Regions from separate parts of the Enterobacter cloacae complex sp. HYC042_NIDB genome, predicted to be linked through region 4. Evidence: predicted binding sites of a transcription regulator. Region 4 holds the regulator's gene; each other region holds the start of a gene.
The links. The regulator LexA, encoded in region 4, represses DNA repair genes until DNA is damaged. The targets are predictions, from matches to a motif close to TNCTGTATGTACATACAGNA.

Region 1 (4,603 bases), 1.2 Mb from region 4:
AGCAGCTTCCGGTGCTGGGTAGCGGCAAGCCCGATTTCGTGACCCTGAAAGGTATGGTTGAAGAGGCGGAACAGCAAAATGCGTGAGTCAGTACACACTAACACCTCGCTGCGTTCAAAAGGCATGATGGCGGTCATCGCCGCGCAGTTTCTCTCTGCGTTCGGTGATAACGCGCTGCTGTTTGCCACGCTGGCGCTGCTGAAAGCCGAGTTTTACCCTGACTGGAGTCAGCCGATCCTGCAGATGGTGTTTGTGGGCGCTTACATTATCTTTGCCCCGTTTGTGGGGCAGGTGGCGGACAGCTTCCCGAAAGGCCGGGTGATGATGTTTGCCAACGGTCTCAAGCTGCTGGGCGCTGCCAGTATATGTTTTGGTTTTAATCCGTTTGTTGGCTATACGCTGGTGGGCATCGGTGCTGCCGCCTACTCCCCAGCGAAGTATGGCATTCTCGGAGAACTGACCACGGGCGATAAACTGGTGAAAGCCAACGGCCTGATGGAGTCGTCAACGATTGCCGCTATCCTCCTCGGCTCCGTCGCGGGTGGCGTGCTGGCCGACTGGCATGTTCTGGCGGCCCTGGGCGTGTGTGCAGTGGTGTATGGTGGGGCGGTCGTGGCTAACCTGTTTATTCCGAAGCTGCCGGTGGCTCGCCCGGGCCAGTCCTGGCGCTTTAAACCAATGACCGGCAGTTTCTTTAACGCGTGCCGCGTGCTCTGGCGTAACGGGGAAACGCGTTTCTCCCTGATGGGAACCAGTATGTTCTGGGGGGCGGGCGTCACGCTGCGCTTCCTGCTGGTTCTGTGGGTACCGGTGGCGCTGGGGATTACGGACAATGCGACGCCGACCTATCTTAATGCGATGGTGGCGATCGGCATTGTGGCTGGGGCGGGCGCGGCGGCGAAGCTGGTGACGCTTGAAACGGTCGCACGCTGCATGCCAGCGGGGATCCTGATTGGCCTCGTGGTGCTTATTTTCTCGCTGCAACATGCGTTATTGCCCGCTTATGCTCTGTTGATCCTGATTGGTATTCTGGGGGGCTTCTTTGTGGTACCGCTGAATGCGTTACTCCAGGAGCGTGGCAAGCAGACCGTCGGGGCGGGGAATGCCATTGCGGTTCAAAATCTCGGTGAAAACCTGGCCATGCTGTTAATGCTGGGGCTCTACTCGCTGGCGGTAAAAGTGGGTGTCCCGGTGGTGGCGATTGGCGTTGGATTTGGTGGGCTGTTCGCGGCGGCGATTGCGGGATTGTGGATCTGGCAGCGTCGCCGTTAATAAGTAGCCGGGTGGCGGCTTCGCCTTACCCGGCAAAAGCATCAGCTACGGCGCAGGATAGGTATAAACCTGATGCACCGCTTCAATCTCCGCTAGCACCTCTTCACTCAGGTTCAGATGGAAACTCTCAATGTTAGTTTTCAGCTGTTCCATGGTCGTCGCGCCAAGCAGGGTACTGGCAACAAACGGCTGACGGCGCACGAAGGCCAGCGCCATCTGCGCCGGATCCAGGCCGTGGCGCTTCGCGATATCCACATAGGCAGCAACGGCTTTTTGCGTCTGCTCGCCGCTGTAGCGGGTAAAGCGGCTAAAGAGGGTATTACGCGCCCCGGCCGGTTTCGCACCGTTCAGGTATTTCCCCGTCAGGGTGCCGAAACCGAGGCATGAATAGGCGAGCAGTTCCACTTCCTCATATTGCGTCACTTCGGCCAGCCCCACCTCGTAGCTGCGGTTAAGCAGGCTGTACGGGTTCTGGATGGTGACGATGCGCGGCAGATCGTGTTTATCCGCCAGGTGCAGATAGCGCATTACGCCAAAGGCCGTTTCGTTGGACACGCCAATGTAGCGGATTTTTCCCGCGCGCTGGCATTCGGTCAGCGCCTCCAGCGTTTCCAGCAGCGTAACGGCGGGGGCGCTCTCGTTCCAGCTGTAGCCGAGCTTGCCAAAACAGTTGGTTGGACGCTGCGGCCAGTGGACCTGGTAAAGGTCGAGATAGTCGGTTTGCAGGCGCTTCAGGCTCGCGTCCAGCGCGGCGCGGATATTTTTGCGATCGAGGATCTGGTTTGGGCGGATCCCGGCATCGTTGTTTCGCGCGGGGCCACTCACTTTCGAGGCGATAACCAACTTTTCACGGTTACCGCGTTTTGCCAGCCAGTTACCGACATAGGTTTCGGTAAGTCCCTGCGTTTCAGGGCGTGGAGGCACAGGGTACATCTCTGCAACATCAATCAGGTTAATCCCCTGGCTGACGGCATAATCGAGTTGTGCATGGGCATCGGCTTCGCTGTTTTGTTCACCAAATGTCATCGTGCCCAACCCCAGTTGACTTATCTCCAGAGCGCTGTGGGGGATACGGTGATAATGCATAGCCGGCTTCCTTCAATAGACATGTAGACCGCGTCAGGAACCTCCCGACAAAGGAATATAAACATGGCAGAGGGGAAGCAAAAGGGGAAGAAAAAAATCAAAAAGGCCAGTAGGCTACTGACCTCCGACTGTTATCGCTCAATAATTTGCGAGACTTCGTCGCGATTGATCTGCATTTTATTGCCTGCCTGGTCGTGGTAGCTGACCAGACCGGTATCATCGTCGACTTCAGGTTTACCGTCAGTCAGGATCATCCGGCCGTCTTTCGTCGCCATGACGTAATCACTGCTGCAGCCCGAAACGGCAAACGCCAACCCGACTGCTGAAATTAACACCGCCCATTTTTTCATCGTTATCGTCCTCATCTGGCTCGTATCAAATCATAGTGTAGTATTAACCCGTTATAGCAACAGGGTGAAGCGGTAAAATCTTAAAAACCAGGCGATTATGTTTGTGAGCTCGCAAAATAAGTAAAAAACTATGTTTTAAGTAAGAAATGACGAGCAAGCAGCGCGCCGGTGAAATTTTTTTTGAGATAAAAGCCGCGCGGCAGCGTCAGTATGGGTTCGCCCATCGCGCCGATCGCCTCGGTAAGCGCTTTGCTGTTTGCCGCTTTCGGGCGCAGCTGTAACACTTCTCCGTGCCGGGCGGTAATTCGCTCGACCTGACCGAGCACAATCATGTCCATCAGTTCTTCCCAGTCCAGGCGCAACTGATGCTCCTCTTCTTCATCCGGGCTCCAGAGCAGCGGCGCGCCAACGCGGCGTTCAGCTAACGGGATCTGCCGTTCGCCTTCAACCGGAACCCAAAGCACGCGATTCAGCTTATGGCGCACGTGGCTGGTTTCCCACGTTACGCCGGTATTGCCGGTTAAGGGCGCAACGCAGACAAAGGTAGTCTCCAGGGGCCGACCCTGGCGGTCGATAGGAATAGTTTTTAACTCTACGCCAAGGGCCGCGAAATCTTGCTCTGGCTTGCTCCCGGCGCTTGCCCCCAGCCACAGCTCCAGAAGCATGCCGATCCAGCCCTTATCTCGTTTCAGATCCTTCGGGATCTGTAGCCCTGCCATCGCCGCCAGTTCGCCCAGCGAGAAGCCTGCAAGGCGCTGAGCCTGCTGTAGCAACTGGCTTTCGCTCGAAGGCGGTGAGAGCAAGGGTGAAAGCGGATGCATGACGATAACCTTTTGATTAAAAAATAAACGAAGAAACAGTCCCCTGTGGATAGAGTTTAACTTTTTCCGTACCAATATTCCATGTGCATGATTTATAGGTTTTTTTATGAATTTTTCACGGTTTCATCAGGGACGCAAAACGGGTTGTTCAAATCTGGTCACTGACAATAAACAGGATCTTACACCATGTTATCCACAGAAAAATGGGATAACTGGGCATAACCCTGACTACTGTTTCAATTTACAGCCTTGACGTGCGACGAAAATCCAAATTTCAGACAAATTGTGCCTAACTTATTGGCACAATCTGTGGATAAAACCGACGCTGTTCGATCTTTCATCAGCACGACGATCCCTACTGTGACGATCGTCACGCTATTCTGCATTTTGTTTGTCGATATGAATATAAAATAATGAAAAATATGGCTTTATGTTGAAGGCGAGAAATGGGAGGGCAGAGGCCATTTCAGGTTGTTCATCGGTAATCAGACACTTCTTCACAACTATATCCACAGAAAAGGTGAATAAAATTGCCCTCAAGACCGCACATCTGTTTATAACTCTGAGCTTATTTGTGAGTTATTCAAATGTTATTAGGTTGCAGGCCTGTAAGAGAGTGGTTTACCGCCTCACTGTAGTGTGAAACAATCATTCATATATAAGGTTTAGTTTGGGGTAGTCCGGTGATTGATGACGATGGCTACCGCCCGAACGTAGGAATAGTAATTTGTAATCGTCAGGGCCAGGTCATGTGGGCCCGTCGATATGGTCAGCACTCCTGGCAGTTCCCGCAAGGCGGGATCAATCCGGGAGAGTCCCCAGAACAAGCGATGTACCGGGAGCTTTTTGAAGAGGTCGGTTTAAGCCGAAAAGATGTTCGCATCCTTGCCTCGACCCGCAACTGGTTGCGTTACAAGTTACCGAAACGTTTGGTGCGTTGGGACACAAAGCCGGTTTGTATCGGCCAGAAACAGAAGTGGTTTCTTCTGCAGTTGATGGGCAACGATTCGGACATCAATATGCAAACCAGCAGTACGCCGGAGTTCGATGGCTGGCGCTGGGTGAGCTATTGGT
Region 2 (4,603 bases), 550 kb from region 4:
AGCCGCCGTTGCCTGGTACGGCAAACTGGTGGGCGAAAAGACGCTTAACTCACCGAAGCATCCGGTTGATATCGCTACCGATCTCAATGCGCCGGTGTTAGGGCTGTATGGCGGCCAGGATACCGGCATTCCGCTTGATACCGTCGAGACGATGCGCCACGCGCTGCGGGCGGCGAACGCGAAGGCCGAAATCGTGGTGTATCCCGATGCCGGACACGCGTTTAATGCCGATTATCGTCCGAGCTATCACGCGGAATCCGCGAAAGATGGCTGGCAGAGAATGCTGTCATGGTTTAGCCAGTACGGTGGGAAGAAAGCATAAAAAAAGCCCGGTGGCGGCTGCGCCTTACCGGGCCTGCGCGTCATCAAGCCTGACGTAAGTTCTGCGCCGCCTTCACCATGTTGGCGAGCGCCGCACGCGTCTCCGGCCAGCCGCGGGTTTTCAGGCCGCAGTCCGGGTTTACCCACAGGCGTTCTGCCGGGATACGCTGGGCAGCTTTCCTCAGCAGCACTTCAATCCACTCCACGCTCGGCACGTTCGGGGAGTGAATGTCATATACGCCCGGCCCAATTTCGTTCGGGTAGTCGAACTCTTCAAACGACTCCAGCAGCTCCATGTCTGAACGCGAGGTCTCGATGGTGATCACGTCTGCATCCAGCGCGGCAATAGAATCCATGATGTCGTTAAATTCGCAGTAACACATATGGGTGTGGATCTGGGTGTCGTCCTTCGCCACTGCGGCGTTGATGCGGAATGCTTCCACGCCCCACTGCAGGTAAGCATCCCAGTCGCTGCGGCGCAGCGGCAAACCTTCGCGCAGCGCCGGTTCGTCAATCTGGATGATGCCAATCCCCGCCGCCTCCAGATCCGCCACTTCATCACGCAGCGCCAGGGCGATCTGTTTGGCGATGGTTTCACGGGTCACGTCTTCGCGCGGGAACGACCAGCAGAGAATGGTCACCGGGCCGGTCAGCATGCCTTTTACCGGCTTGTCGGTCAGGGACTGGGCGTACTTCGCCCACTCCACCGTGATCGGTTCCGGGCGGCTGACGTCGCCAATGACCACCGGCGGCTTCACGCAGCGGGAGCCGTAGCTCTGCACCCAGCCGTTCTGGGTAAAGACGAAGCCGTCCAGGTGTTCACCGAAGTATTCCACCATGTCGTTACGCTCGGCTTCGCCGTGTACCAGCACGTCCAGCCCGAGGCGTTCCTGCTCGATAATCGCCTGCTTGATGTGTTCCGCAATGCCGGTGCGGTAATGATTCGCGTCCAGATTGCCCTTTTTGAAGTCCAGACGCAGGCCGCGGATCTCGGTAGTTTGCGGGAATGAACCGATGGTCGTGGTCGGCCACGCGGGAAGATTGAAGCGGGCGCGCTGGGCTTCGGCACGTACCTCGTACGGGCTCTGACGCTGGCTGTCCCGGGCGGTTATGGCCGCCAGACGTTTTTCCACCGCCGGGTTGTGCACGCGAGCCGAGTGACGACGCGCCTGAATCGGTGCGCTCCAGTCGGTAATCGCCGCCGTATCGCCGCTGTTGAGCGCGTCGCGCAGCAGTGCCAGCTCTTCACATTTTTGCAGGGCGAAGGCAAACCAGCTCTTCACTTCAGGGTCGAGACGGGTCTCCACGCTCAGATCGATCGGACTGTGCAGCAGCGAGCAGGATGAAGCCACCCACAGCTCGCGTTTACCGACGATGTCTTTAATTTGGGCGTATTTCTCGCTCAGATCGGCGCGCCAGACGTTACGGCCGTTGACCAGACCGGCGGAGAGCAACCACTCCTCAGGCAGGCGCTCGTGCAGCTCTGCGACATCGTCCTTACCGTGAACCAGGTCAACGTGCAGGCCCTGAACCGGCAGCGCGGTGATAGTGTCGAGGTTCGGCGTCACGCCCTCGAAATAGGTGGTCAGCAGCAGCTTCACCTGTCCGGTGAGCGCGTCATACGCCGGTTTGAAGGCATCGAGCCACTCCTGCGGCAGCTCCAGCACCAGCGCGGGTTCGTCGATTTGCACCCACTGAATGCCGCGCTTGCCCAGCTCAATCAGCACCAGCTTATAGACCGGCAGAATATCGTTCAGCAGGCTGAGGCGGTCAAATTGTTCGCCCTTCACTTTACCCAGCCACAGGTAGGTTACCGGCCCCAGCAATACGGGCTTCACCTGGTGGCCCAGCGCCAGCGCTTCATCCACTTCGTCCAGAAGCTGCGTCCAGGTCAGCGTAAACTGCTGACCTTTGACGAACTCCGGCACCATATAGTGATAGTTGGTGTTAAACCACTTGGTCATTTCCGCCGCTGCCGCTGGCTCACCCGTTGGCGCGCGGCCACGGCCGATGCGGAACAGGGTGTCGATATCCACCGATCCATCTTTGTTCTGATGACGAGCCGGCACGTTGCCCAGCAGCAGGCTGGTCGTCAGAACATGGTCGTACCAGGCGAAATCGCCCACCGGCAGCAGGTCAATACCCGCCTGTTTTTGCTGATCCCAGTGACGGGCGCGCAGCTCCCGCCCCACCGCCAGGAGTTCTTCACGGGTGGCGTTGCCCGCCCAGTAGCTTTCTTGCGTTTTTTTCAGCTCGCGACGCAGGCCAACGCGAGGAAAACCGAGAGTGTGAGTGCGGATTGTCATGGTATGCCCCTTGTGAAATTTGTTATTTAGACGTCCAGATGTTTACACATCTATAATTGGCAGGTACTGTATATTCCTCAAGCGCAAAATGTTCATGGCGGAGTGAAGGACTTTCATGATCGAGATTAAACACCTGAAAACGCTACAAGCGTTGCGGAACTGCGGTTCGCTCGCGGCGGCGGCGGCCACGCTGCACCAGACCCAGTCCGCCCTTTCTCACCAGTTCAGCGATCTGGAACAACGCCTCGGATTTCGTCTTTTTGTGCGTAAGAGCCAGCCTTTGCGCTTTACGCCGCAGGGTGAAATTCTTCTTCAACTGGCGAATCAGGTACTGCCGCAGATCGCCAGTGCGCTGCAGGCGTGTAACGAGCCGCAGCAGACCAAACTGCGGATCGCCATTGAGTGCCACAGCTGTATTCAGTGGCTGACCCCCGCGCTTGAGAACTTTCGCCAGAAGTGGCCGCAGGTGGAGATGGACTTTAAATCCGGCGTGACGTTCGACCCGCAGCCCTCGCTCCAGCAGGGCGAGCTGGATCTGGTGATGACGTCCGACATCCTGCCGCGCAGCGGCCTGCACTATTCGCCGATGTTCGATTTTGAGGTGCGTCTGGTGCTGGCGCCGGACCATCCGCTGGCGGCCAAAACGCGCATTACGCCGGAAGATCTGGCGACAGAAACGCTGCTGATTTACCCGGTTCAGCGCAGCCGCCTGGATATCTGGCGTCATTTCCTGCAGCCGGCAGGCATCAGCCCGCAGCTGAAAAGCGTGGATAACACCCTGCTGCTGATCCAAATGGTGGCGGCCAGCATGGGTATCGCGGCGCTGCCGCACTGGGTGGTGGAGAGCTTTGAACGCCAGGGTCTGGTGGTCACCAAAACCCTGGGGGAAGGACTGTGGAGCCGATTGTACGCCGCCGTGCGCGATGGCGAGCAGCGTCAGCCGGTTACGGAGGCGTTTATTCGCTCAGCGCGGAACCACGCGTGCGACCATCTTCCGTTTGTGCGGAGCGCGGAGCGACCCAGCGGCGATGGACCCACAGTGAAGCCAGGATCACCGCCCCCCCAATAAGGAAGCTCGGCCAGTGCGGCTGTTCCTGCCAGATGGCAAGGTTCACCAGCAGCCCCGCCGGGACGTGCACGTTGTTCATGATCCCCAGCGTACCGGCGTCTACCTGCGTAGCGCCGTAGTTCCACATAAAGTACCCCAGCCCCGACGCCACCACGCCCAGCCAGACCAGAACGCTCCACTGCACGGTGGTGGTCGGCAGCTTTTGCGGGTTGCCGAGCATAAACCACGCCGCCACCGCGACGATCGCCGCGCCCATATAGAACCACGCAAACGCGTTGTGCTGCGGCATCGGGCGAGTTTCCATCAGGCGTTTGTAGCCCACCATACCAATGGCAAAGCTGATGTTGGCAAGCTGGACGAACATCAGCCCTGTCCAGAAGTGATCGCTAACTTTATCGTAGCGAATGATCGCCGCGCCAATAACCGCCAGCGCGGCGCTTAGCAGATATCCCCAGCGCAGACGGCGCCTGCTGAGCAGATCGTAAATCAGCGTGATATAGAGCGGCGTCAGCACGGTAAAGAGCAGGAATTCGGAGACGGACAGGTAGACGTAAGCCCGGAAGCTGAACAGATACATGATGCCAAGCTGCATCGCCCCCACCAGCATGTACAGCAGAATGGTTTTCAGCGATTGCCCGCGCGTGCGCAGGAACGGCAGAAATACCAGCGCCGCCAGCCCCACGCGCATCAGCACCGAGAAGTAACTGTCGACCGAACCGGCAAGGTATTCGCCAATCAGGCTAAAGGAGAAGGCCCACAGGATAGTGGTGATAATGAGTAGCGCCACAATGCTTGTCTCTCAGAAAGAAGGACAGGCATTGTAGCGAACTCTTTAGTTGACAACTGAACAATAAACAACCGAATGAAGATTATTCAAGGAACAGTTTGCGCAGGTATTTCGGTACCG
Region 3 (4,603 bases), 1.8 Mb from region 4:
TCTTCGGTTGCCGCCTTCAGCAGCGTGTTGTTCTCGGCGCGCCAGCGGTTATAGACCGCTTCCATGTCGTCCTGGGCCTGCTGAGCGTCCAGATCGCCATAGGCCTGGTAGTTGTCGGCACGCAGATACTCAATCGACAAACGCATCACCTCGTGCATCTGATTCCATGACTTCTGCATCTCGTCGGTTAACGCCGCATTCTGGCCGTTAACCTGCGGCATTTTCTGCCATTCTTTGTTATAGGCTTCAGCTTTAGCCAGCGAGTCGCCTGCGGTGCCGAGCAGTTTGTTAATCGCGGCAAGGGATGCCGGGTCGCGCTGGTTCTTCAGGTAGCGGATTGCCACGCGAGTGACGGTAACGCGCGTTTTCACCAGCGTGTTCACGCTGTCGCTCAGGCTTTCCTGCTGGGCATTCAGCACGCCGGAGTTCTGGAAGTTATGGCGATCGTTGCTGACGGCAGAGTAGAACAACCCTCCCGTGACAACTTGCAGCAGACAGAATATGGTGAGGGCAAAGATAATTCCGGTAATCACGTGCAGATTTTTCAGCATAGCGGTCGTCCGTTAGAAAAGATGCAGAGGTACACCCATACTATCGTCGTATAGAATTTAAACTTTAATTTAACTCGCGCTTAACTTAGGGCTTCGGTCAGGAACCTGTTGTAAATCCGGATCATTTTATGAGGAAGGTTAACATGAGCAGCATTGATAAAAGCGGGACGTACGCGCTCGGAACGCGAACGGTTAAACGACTGGGCTACGGGGCAATGCAGCTTGCCGGGCCGGGCGTATTTGGCCCGCCGAAGGATAAACAGGCCGCGCTGGACGTGCTGCGCGAAGCCGTGGCGGCGGGTGTGAATCATATCGATACCAGCGATTTTTACGGCCCGCATGTGACGAACCAGCTGATCCGCGAGGCGCTTCATCCTTACCGGGACGATCTCACCCTCGTCACCAAGATCGGTGCCCGTCGCGATGACAAAGGGGCCTGGCTGCCGGCCTTTTCCGCGCAGGAGCTGACCCAGGCGGTGCATGACAACCTGCGCAACCTGAAGCTGGATGTGCTGGACGTGGTGAACCTGCGGATCATGTTTAGCGCACACGGCCCGGCAGAAGGATCGATTGCTGAACCGCTTTCCACCCTCGCAGAATTACAGCAGCAGGGGCTGGTACGCCACATTGGCCTGAGCAACGTCACGGCCACGCAGGTGGCGGAAGCGCGGAAGATGGTGCAGGTCGTCTGCGTGCAGAACATGTACAACATTGTGAACCGCGGCGACGATGCGCTGGTGGATTTACTGGCGCAGCAGGGGATTGCGTATGTGCCGTTCTTCCCGTTGGGAGGCTTCACGCCACTGCAGTCCACCGGCCTGCAGGCCGTCGCGGATTCCCTGGGCGCAACGGCGATGCAGGTTGCGCTGGCATGGCTGCTGCAACGGTCGCCGAACATCCTGCTGATCCCCGGCACGTCATCCGTGGCGCATCTGCGGCAAAACCTCGCGGCGGGAGAGGTGCAATTGCCGCCTGAAGCACTTGAAAAACTGAATGCGCTGATGGGTTAATCACAGCATGGGCAAAGCCGGAAGGACACTTCCAGGCTTTGCCTGCTCAGACTCCGCATTGACTTTTCTGTCTGTGAAGCGCTAACGCTTCTGCCACAATTTCCTGCTTGCTTTTTCGCGTCTCAAAGGCGGTGATTCTGATGTATTCCATCAGGTCAGGCTCAATGCGGGCGCTCAACATCCTGAGATCGGCCTCCTTTGCTAAACCGCGGGCAACTCGCTTGTCGGGATAGTCACGGGCTGGCATAGAAAACGTCCTCCAAAAGTCTTGATAATTCGTGCCCTAAAATATGCGTTATTCTGATATATAAGTCAATAGATAGTGTTTGTATAGTGATTTAGTGATCTTTTTTTCACATGAAGTGATTTTAAAGTGTTTTCTAATGACTTTTTTATGACTTTTGGTTGGCCCATCTGCGATCGCCAGCAGGAGAGGTTGCTAAATTAAATCCGCTCAAACTTCAACGTGTTTGCGGTCTTTGTCGGAAATGACCTTGATCCTGTGCCGTAATCCGTAATACTGTGTTTATATACAGTATCTGGCGGGAAAGGCATTTATGGACACTCTCTTTTCTTATCATCCAAAGCAACTTATTGAATTACCTTTATATCTTGAGCGTGTTGCCTGTGGCTTTCCAAGCCCTGCGCAGGATTATGTGGAGGATCGTCTCGATCTTAACCGGCTGGCGGTCAGGCACCCCAGTGCGACCTACTTTATCAAAGTGAGCGGGGACTCCATGATCGGCGCAGGGATTAGCGACGGCGATCTGCTGGTGGTAGACCGCTCGTTAAATGCCGAGCACGGGGACATTGTTGTGGCGTCGGTCGGCGGCGAGTTTACGGTGAAAGAGCTACAGACCCGCCCGGTTCTGCGGCTGCTGCCGCGTAATGCCCGCTATCAGCCGATCGCCTTTCAGTCCGAAGAGGAGCTGCAAATCTTCGGTGTCGTCACTCATACGCTCAAAACGCATAAACATGTTCGCGCTGGTTGATGTGAATAGCTTCTATGCCTCCTGCGAGAGGGTGTTTCGCCCCGATCTGGTGGGTAAGCCCATCGTGGTGGTGTCCAATAACGACGGCTGTATTATTTCGCTGTCGCGGGAGGCAAAGCAGTTCGGCATAAAAATGGGGGAGCCCTATTTTAAATTCAAAGAGAAGGGGTATCCGTCGCGGGTTTACGTCTTTAGCTCCAACTATGCGCTGTATGCCGATCTCAGCAGCCGGGTGATGCAGACGCTGACCGATCTCGCGCCGGCCATTGAGATCTACTCCATCGATGAAGCATTTGTGAACGTTTCGGGTGTCAGCAACTGCATCTCGCTGGAAGCATTCGGTCATCAGATGCGTACGCAGGTCTTTAAAAACACAGGCTTAAGTGTGGGCGTCGGGATTGCGCCGACTAAAACGCTGGCGAAGCTGGCCAACTATGCGGCGAAGCGGTGGTCAGCCACCGGTGGCGTGGTCGATCTCTCGGATCGTGGACGGCAGCGTAAGCTGCTGGCAAAGGTTCCGGTGGAGGAGGTGTGGGGCGTAGGACGACGTATCACGAAAAAGCTTAACGCGATGGGGATAACCACGGCGCTGGAGCTGGCGGAAGCGTCATCCTGGGTCATCCGCAAACATTTTAACGTGGTAATGGAGCGCACGGCGCGCGAGCTTCGAGGTGAGCCCTGCCTCGATCTGGAAGAGTTTACTCCTACGAAGCAGCAAATTATCTGTAGTCGTTCGTTTGGACACCGTATTACGCAGTACGAGGAGATGCATCAGGCCATTTGCGCCTATGCAGAACGTGCTGCGGAAAAACTGCGTGGCGAGCATCAGTATTGCCGCTTTATCAGCGTGTTTGTGCGCACCAGCCCACACGCGGACAACGAAATTTATTACGGCAATCAGGCTTCCGTCACCCTGATGACGCCCACCAATGATTCGCGCGATATCATCCGTGCCGCCACTGAGGCGCTGGGGCGTATCTGGCTTGACGGATATCGCTATATGAAAGCGGGGGTGATGCTGGCAGACTTTTTCAGCAGCGGCGTTGCCCAGCTGAATTTGTTTGACGATAACCGCCCGAGCGCCAACAGCGCCGCGCTGATGGAAACCATCGACAGCTTAAATCATTCCGGCAAAGGGAAAATATGGTTTGCCGGGCAGGGGATTGAGAAAGCCTGGGCGATGAAGCGGGAGATGCTGTCACCGGCCTATACGACGCGCTACGCGGATTTACCGGTGGCGAGATGAAAGGCGGCTATGTGTGACAAAGAGCCGAAGACGGTTTACGGACGCCGCTCCTGTGCAGCGTCCATAGCATCAGGGTTAAGGGCTTACTCAACCGTTAACGCATCGACAACCTTGTCGCTTCTCTATCCACACCGCCATCTCTCCCGCAAGGTGCGGGCCTTTACCGAGTGGCTGGAAAGTTTAGTGTAAAACCGCCCCCGGAGAAGAGCCGCCAGTTCATGACACCGCGCGCTAATCTGTTCCATGGCATTCAGCAGGCGAGGCGTGGGTTCGTTTGCGCAGTTTAGCCGCAGCAGCTGACGGAGGATGAGATCCCCCGGGTCCTGAGGAACCGTTTTGCGCTGACTGCTGTGTAATCTGCCGGGGAACGATTGAGCCTCAGCTCACCTTTCTTCTGCGGCTTTGCGCTGAGTCCCCCACTGTAACAGCAGGCTAAACGACGCGGGTAGTACGGTCAGCGTTACCAGCGTCGCGACCAGCAGCCCGCCGATAATCGCATAGGCCATTGGCCCCCAGAATACCTGATGAGAGATCGGGATCATGCCCAGAATGGCGGCGCAGGCGGTCAGACAGATGGGTCTGGCCCGATGCTCCGCGGCCGCCACAATCGCGGCATCGTTTGCCATCCCCTGAGCAAGATTACTGTCTACCTCGCTAATCAGTATCACCGCGTTACGCACGATCATCCCCGCCAGGGCGATGACGCCCAGCAGCGCGACAAATCCCATCGGCGTGCCGCCGGGCAGCATAGCCAGCACGATCCCCGGTAAACCAAACGGGGCCATCAGAAGCGCCAGCAGCATC
Region 4 (4,603 bases):
CAGCGCGTGATCGATAAGCTCGCTGGCGGTAGCAGAAGGAGCTGTCGAATCAACCGAGTATGGCACGTTGCGCATCATGTCCAGATAGCAGTCCAGCTGCTCCGTGAGCTGTTCACGGGTCAGGGAACGCTGACGTGAAGCCAGCAGCGCCGTACAGCACAGGTTCATCGCATTGGCCGCACCGGCGTTGTTAATGCGCACCATCAGTTCGGACGCGATACCGTTCACCGTTGGCGTCAGCCAGGCCGGACGCACCGCTTCGATAGGGTCGATAGACTCGCGCCAATCCGGAACATGATGGTTCAGATACGTCATCAGCGGCATCGGCTCGCCAAAGTTTACGTAGCCCTGACCCAGGTTGCGTAACTTGCTCAGGCCGCGCAGCATCTGCGGCAGGCTCTCTTTCTCTTTGGTCGCACCGCGCAGCTCTTTGGCGTACGTGCCAACTTCCATCACGTGCTCATAGCCAATGTAAATTGGCACAAGCGTGATTGGACGCGTACCGCCGCGCAGCATCGCCTGAATGGTCATCGACAGCGTGCCGGTCTTCGGATCGAGCAGACGACCGGTACGGGAGCGCCCGCCCTCAACGAAGTACTCTACGGAGTAGCCGCGGCTGAACAGCTCGCCCAGATACTCGCGGAACACGGTGGAGTAGAGCTTGTTGCCCTTGAAGGTACGACGAATAAAGAACGCGCCCAGGCGGCGGAAAATCGGGCCTGCTGGCCAGAAGTTCAGGTTAATACCGGCGGCAATGTGCGGCGGTACCAGTCCCTGGTGATAGAGCACGTAGGAGAGAAGCAGGTAGTCCATGTGGCTGCGGTGGCAGGGGACATAGACAATCTCATGACCATCGTGCGCCAGCTGACGTACACGCTCAGCGTTATGCACGTTGATGCCCTGATACAGGCGGTTCCAGGTAAAGCCGAGAATACGATCGGACAGGCGAATCATCTCGTAGGAGAAGTTCGCTGCGATCTCTTCCATCAGCGCAATGGCGTTCTGCTGGGCTTTCTCATGGGAAATTTTCTTGCTGCGCGCTTCGTCTTCAACGGCGCGGGCGATCGCTTTGGAGGCCAGCAGCTTGTTGAACAGGTCCTGACGCGCCGGAAGACGTGGCCCTACGGCCGCCAGGCGCTGACGGGCGAAGTGCATACGTGCCACGCGCGCCAGTTTTTGCGCGATGATCTTGTCAGTGCCGTGCTCGTCCGCCATTCGGCGAAGGGAGACGGAAGGGGAGAAGCGCACAAAGCTGTCGCGTCCCAGCCAGGAGACCGCGAAGAACTTCTGGATGCCGTTAAGCATGCGCAGCGGCGGGTTCTCTTCGCCTTTTTCGCGGCCCGGACGGCGACCAAACATCACCGATACCGGCACCATCTGCACATCCAGGTCAGGATTGCTGCGGTGCAGGTCGAGATAGTCGTGGAACAGCTTGATGGACTCTTCTTTCGGCGTGTAATAGGTAAACACGCGCGGCCCGCCGTGAATGAACACGTAGCGCGGCAGCAAAGTGCCGTCAACTTCCAGTGGTTCAAGCGGATCGGGTAAATCATGCGCCAGACACTGGGCACGGAGCGTTAGCAGGTCTGCCTTAGAGTTATAAGGCAAAACGTACATAATAGGGCGCGACGTATCGAGCCCCAGTTCCAGCGCGGGTTCTGCTGGGATAGACTTGCTTTTTACCAGTATGCTTAATGGTAAATTAAGTAATTTGTAGTAAATTCGTGGCCAGCCGGACATAAACGATGTAAAGCCTCTGGTTAATAATGCAATTGCGGCGCAAGGATAACAGAAAGCGCGCAAAATTTCTGTTGTTACCCGTCATACTTCAGGCGGCAGCGAAACGCGCTGCAGCTCCTGTTACTGACGCTCTTTTTTAAAAAAGGTTCTTTTAATGGCCAATAATACCACTGGGTTGACGCGTATCATCAAAGCCGCCGGCTATTCATGGAAAGGTTTCCGTGCCGCGTGGGGCAATGAAGCTGCTTTTCGCCAGGAAGGTGTCGCCGCTATCGTCGCGGTTATCATCGCCTGTTTCCTTGATGTAGATGCCATTACCCGCGTGCTTCTCATCGGTTCCGTACTTCTGGTGATGATAGTGGAAATTCTCAATAGCGCTATTGAGGCCGTGGTCGATCGAATCGGTTCTGAATTTCACGAGCTCTCTGGCCGTGCGAAAGATATGGGCTCCGCCGCTGTCCTGCTGGCGATTATCACCGCAGCCATTACCTGGGGCACGCTGCTTTGGTCACATTTCCGATGATGCTCGAGGAATAATTAAGTCCCTGGTTTTTTGTGCAGTTTTTGGTTCCAAAATCGCCTTTGACTGTATATACTCACAGCATAACTGTATATACACCCAGGGGGCGGAATGAAAGCATTAACGACCAGGCAGCAAGAGGTGTTTGATCTCATTCGGGATCATATCGGCCAGACGGGTATGCCACCCACGCGTGCGGAAATCGCGCAGCGTCTGGGTTTCCGTTCTCCGAATGCTGCCGAGGAACACCTGAAAGCGCTGGCGCGTAAGGGTGTGATTGAGATTGTGTCAGGCGCGTCGCGTGGTATCCGCCTGCTGGTGGAAGAAGAGACGGGCATTCCGCTGATAGGCCGCGTTGCCGCAGGTGAACCGCTGCTGGCACAACAGCATATTGAAGGTCACTACCAGGTCGATCCTGGTATGTTCAAGCCGAGCGCTGATTTTCTGCTGCGCGTTAGCGGGATGTCGATGAAAGACATCGGCATTCTTGATGGCGACCTTCTGGCCGTTCACAAAACGCAGGATGTGCGAAACGGCCAGGTGGTGGTTGCGCGCATTGATGATGAAGTGACCGTTAAGCGCCTGAAAAAACAGGGTAACACCGTTCAGTTGTTGCCCGAAAACAACGAGTTCACCCCGATTGTGGTCGACCTGCGCGAACAGAGCTTCTCTATTGAAGGTCTGGCTGTTGGCGTGATTCGTAACGGCGAATGGCTGTAATCTCTTCCTGACAGGCTACGCTTCCGCTGTAGCCTGCTTCATTTACCCTTCCCGGTATCTCTCATGTCACTGCTGACGGCATCTGATAAGGCATTGTGGCGTCTTGCCCTGCCGATGATTTTCTCCAATATCACCGTGCCCTTGCTGGGTCTGGTCGATACGGCCGTTATTGGTCATCTCGATTCCCCTGTTTATCTTGGCGGCGTGGCGATTGGCGCGACGGCAACCAGCTTTCTGTTTATGCTGCTGCTCTTTTTGCGTATGAGTACTACCGGGCTCACGGCACAGGCGTATGGTGCGAAAGATCCGTTACGTCTGGCGCGTGCGCTGGTGCAGCCGCTGATCCTGGCGCTTGGCGCGGGGGTACTCATTGTTTTACTGCGCACGCCCCTGATAGACCTTGCGCTCCATGTTGTTGGTGGCAGCGAGGCGGTACTGGAGCAGGCGCGTCGCTTCCTGGAAATCCGCTGGCTCAGCGCGCCCGCTTCGCTGGCAAACCTGGTTCTGCTGGGTTGGTTACTGGGTGTGCAATACGCCCGTGCGCCAGTGATTTTGCTGGTCGTGGGAAACCTTCTCAACATTGTGCTCGATCTCTGGCTGGTGATGGGCCTGCATATGGACGTGCGCGGTGCGGCACTGGCGACGGCGATTGCCGAATACGGAACCTTACTCATTGGGCTGTGGATGGTCTGGCGCGTGATGGCCCTGCGCGGGATATCCCTCGTAATGCTGAAAACCGCATGGCGCGGCAATATCCGTAAACTGCTGGCGCTCAACCGTGACATCATGCTGCGCTCGCTTCTGCTACAACTCTGTTTTGGCGCATTGACGGTTTTTGGTGCCCGTCTTGGGCCTGAGATCGTCGCGGTGAATGCGGTCCTGATGACATTGCTGACGTTTACCGCCTACGCGCTGGACGGCTTCGCCTACGCCGTTGAGGCGCATTCCGGGCAGGCGTACGGCGCGCGGGAAAGTGGCCAGCTTAGGGATGTCTGGCGGGCAGCCTGTCGACAAGCGGGACTGGTGGCACTGGCGTTTGCACTCATTTATGCCTGTTTTGGCCGTGACATTATTGCATTACTCACTTCGATCCCGGCTTTACGTGAACTGGCGGACCACTACATCGTCTGGCAGGTGATCTTGCCGGTGGTGGGGGTGTGGTGTTATCTGCTGGACGGCATGTTTATCGGTGCGACGCGCGGAGCGGAAATGCGCAACAGTATGGCGGTTGCGGCGGCGGGGTTTGGTTTGACGCTGCTGACGCTTCCGTGGCTGGATAATCACGGTTTGTGGCTGGCGCTTGCGGTCTTTCTCTCCCTGCGCGGCCTCTCGCTTGCCTTTATCTGGCATCGCCACTGGCAAAATAATACCTGGCTTCCTTCCCGTCACGATATATCGTGACGGTTAAAGATTCCGAATATGAAATCAACTGCCGAATCCTCAACTATTATTATTATCACGTCCAGCAGAAAAGAACGTAACGGACGTTACGACCCGACGCTTAACTAAGAGGACACGATGATGAATAAAGACGAAATCGGCGGCAACTGGAAGCAGTTCAAAGGTAAAGCGAAAGAACAGTGGGGTAAACTGACTGATGACGATATGACCGTCATTGAAGGC

Region 1: a site for LexA is predicted at 3,759-3,778, ahead of mutH (DNA mismatch repair endonuclease MutH). Genes of this name have one in related genera too.
Region 2: a site for LexA is predicted at 2,692-2,711, ahead of metR (HTH-type transcriptional regulator MetR). Genes of this name have one in related genera too.
Region 3: a site for LexA is predicted at 2,080-2,099, ahead of umuD (translesion error-prone DNA polymerase V autoproteolytic subunit). Genes of this name have one in related genera too.

What each region holds. Positions count from the first base shown of each region.
Region 1 covers NZ_CP109650.1:4,001,865-4,006,467, reverse strand. The annotation lists gene aas (bifunctional acyl-ACP--phospholipid O-acyltransferase/long-chain-fatty-acid--ACP ligase) at 1-86, shown strand, start outside; gene lplT (lysophospholipid transporter LplT) at 79-1,272, shown strand; gene OKF39_RS19120 (NADP(H)-dependent aldo-keto reductase) at 1,318-2,358, opposite strand; gene OKF39_RS19115 (YgdI/YgdR family lipoprotein) at 2,490-2,708, opposite strand; gene mutH (DNA mismatch repair endonuclease MutH) at 2,837-3,529, opposite strand; gene rppH (RNA pyrophosphohydrolase) at 4,213-4,603, shown strand, end outside.
Region 2 covers NZ_CP109650.1:4,684,369-4,688,971, forward strand. The annotation lists gene OKF39_RS22430 (dienelactone hydrolase family protein) at 1-322, shown strand, start outside; gene metE (5-methyltetrahydropteroyltriglutamate--homocysteine S-methyltransferase) at 366-2,627, opposite strand; gene metR (HTH-type transcriptional regulator MetR) at 2,743-3,696, shown strand; gene OKF39_RS22445 (carboxylate/amino acid/amine transporter) at 3,584-4,483, opposite strand; gene yigL (sugar/pyridoxal phosphate phosphatase YigL) at 4,566-4,603, opposite strand, start outside.
Region 3 covers NZ_CP109650.1:2,299,944-2,304,546, forward strand. The annotation lists gene tcp (methyl-accepting chemotaxis citrate transducer) at 1-551, opposite strand, end outside; gene OKF39_RS11065 (aldo/keto reductase family oxidoreductase) at 695-1,561, shown strand; gene OKF39_RS11070 (hypothetical protein) at 1,608-1,808, opposite strand; gene umuD (translesion error-prone DNA polymerase V autoproteolytic subunit) at 2,119-2,553, shown strand; gene umuC (translesion error-prone DNA polymerase V subunit UmuC) at 2,537-3,799, shown strand; gene OKF39_RS11085 (efflux RND transporter permease subunit) at 4,183-4,603, opposite strand, start outside.
Region 4 covers NZ_CP109650.1:508,468-513,070, forward strand. The annotation lists gene plsB (glycerol-3-phosphate 1-O-acyltransferase PlsB) at 1-1,740, opposite strand, end outside; gene OKF39_RS02405 (diacylglycerol kinase) at 1,895-2,263, shown strand; gene lexA (transcriptional repressor LexA) at 2,372-2,980, shown strand; gene dinF (MATE family efflux transporter DinF) at 3,044-4,381, shown strand; gene OKF39_RS02420 (CsbD family protein) at 4,502-4,603, shown strand, end outside.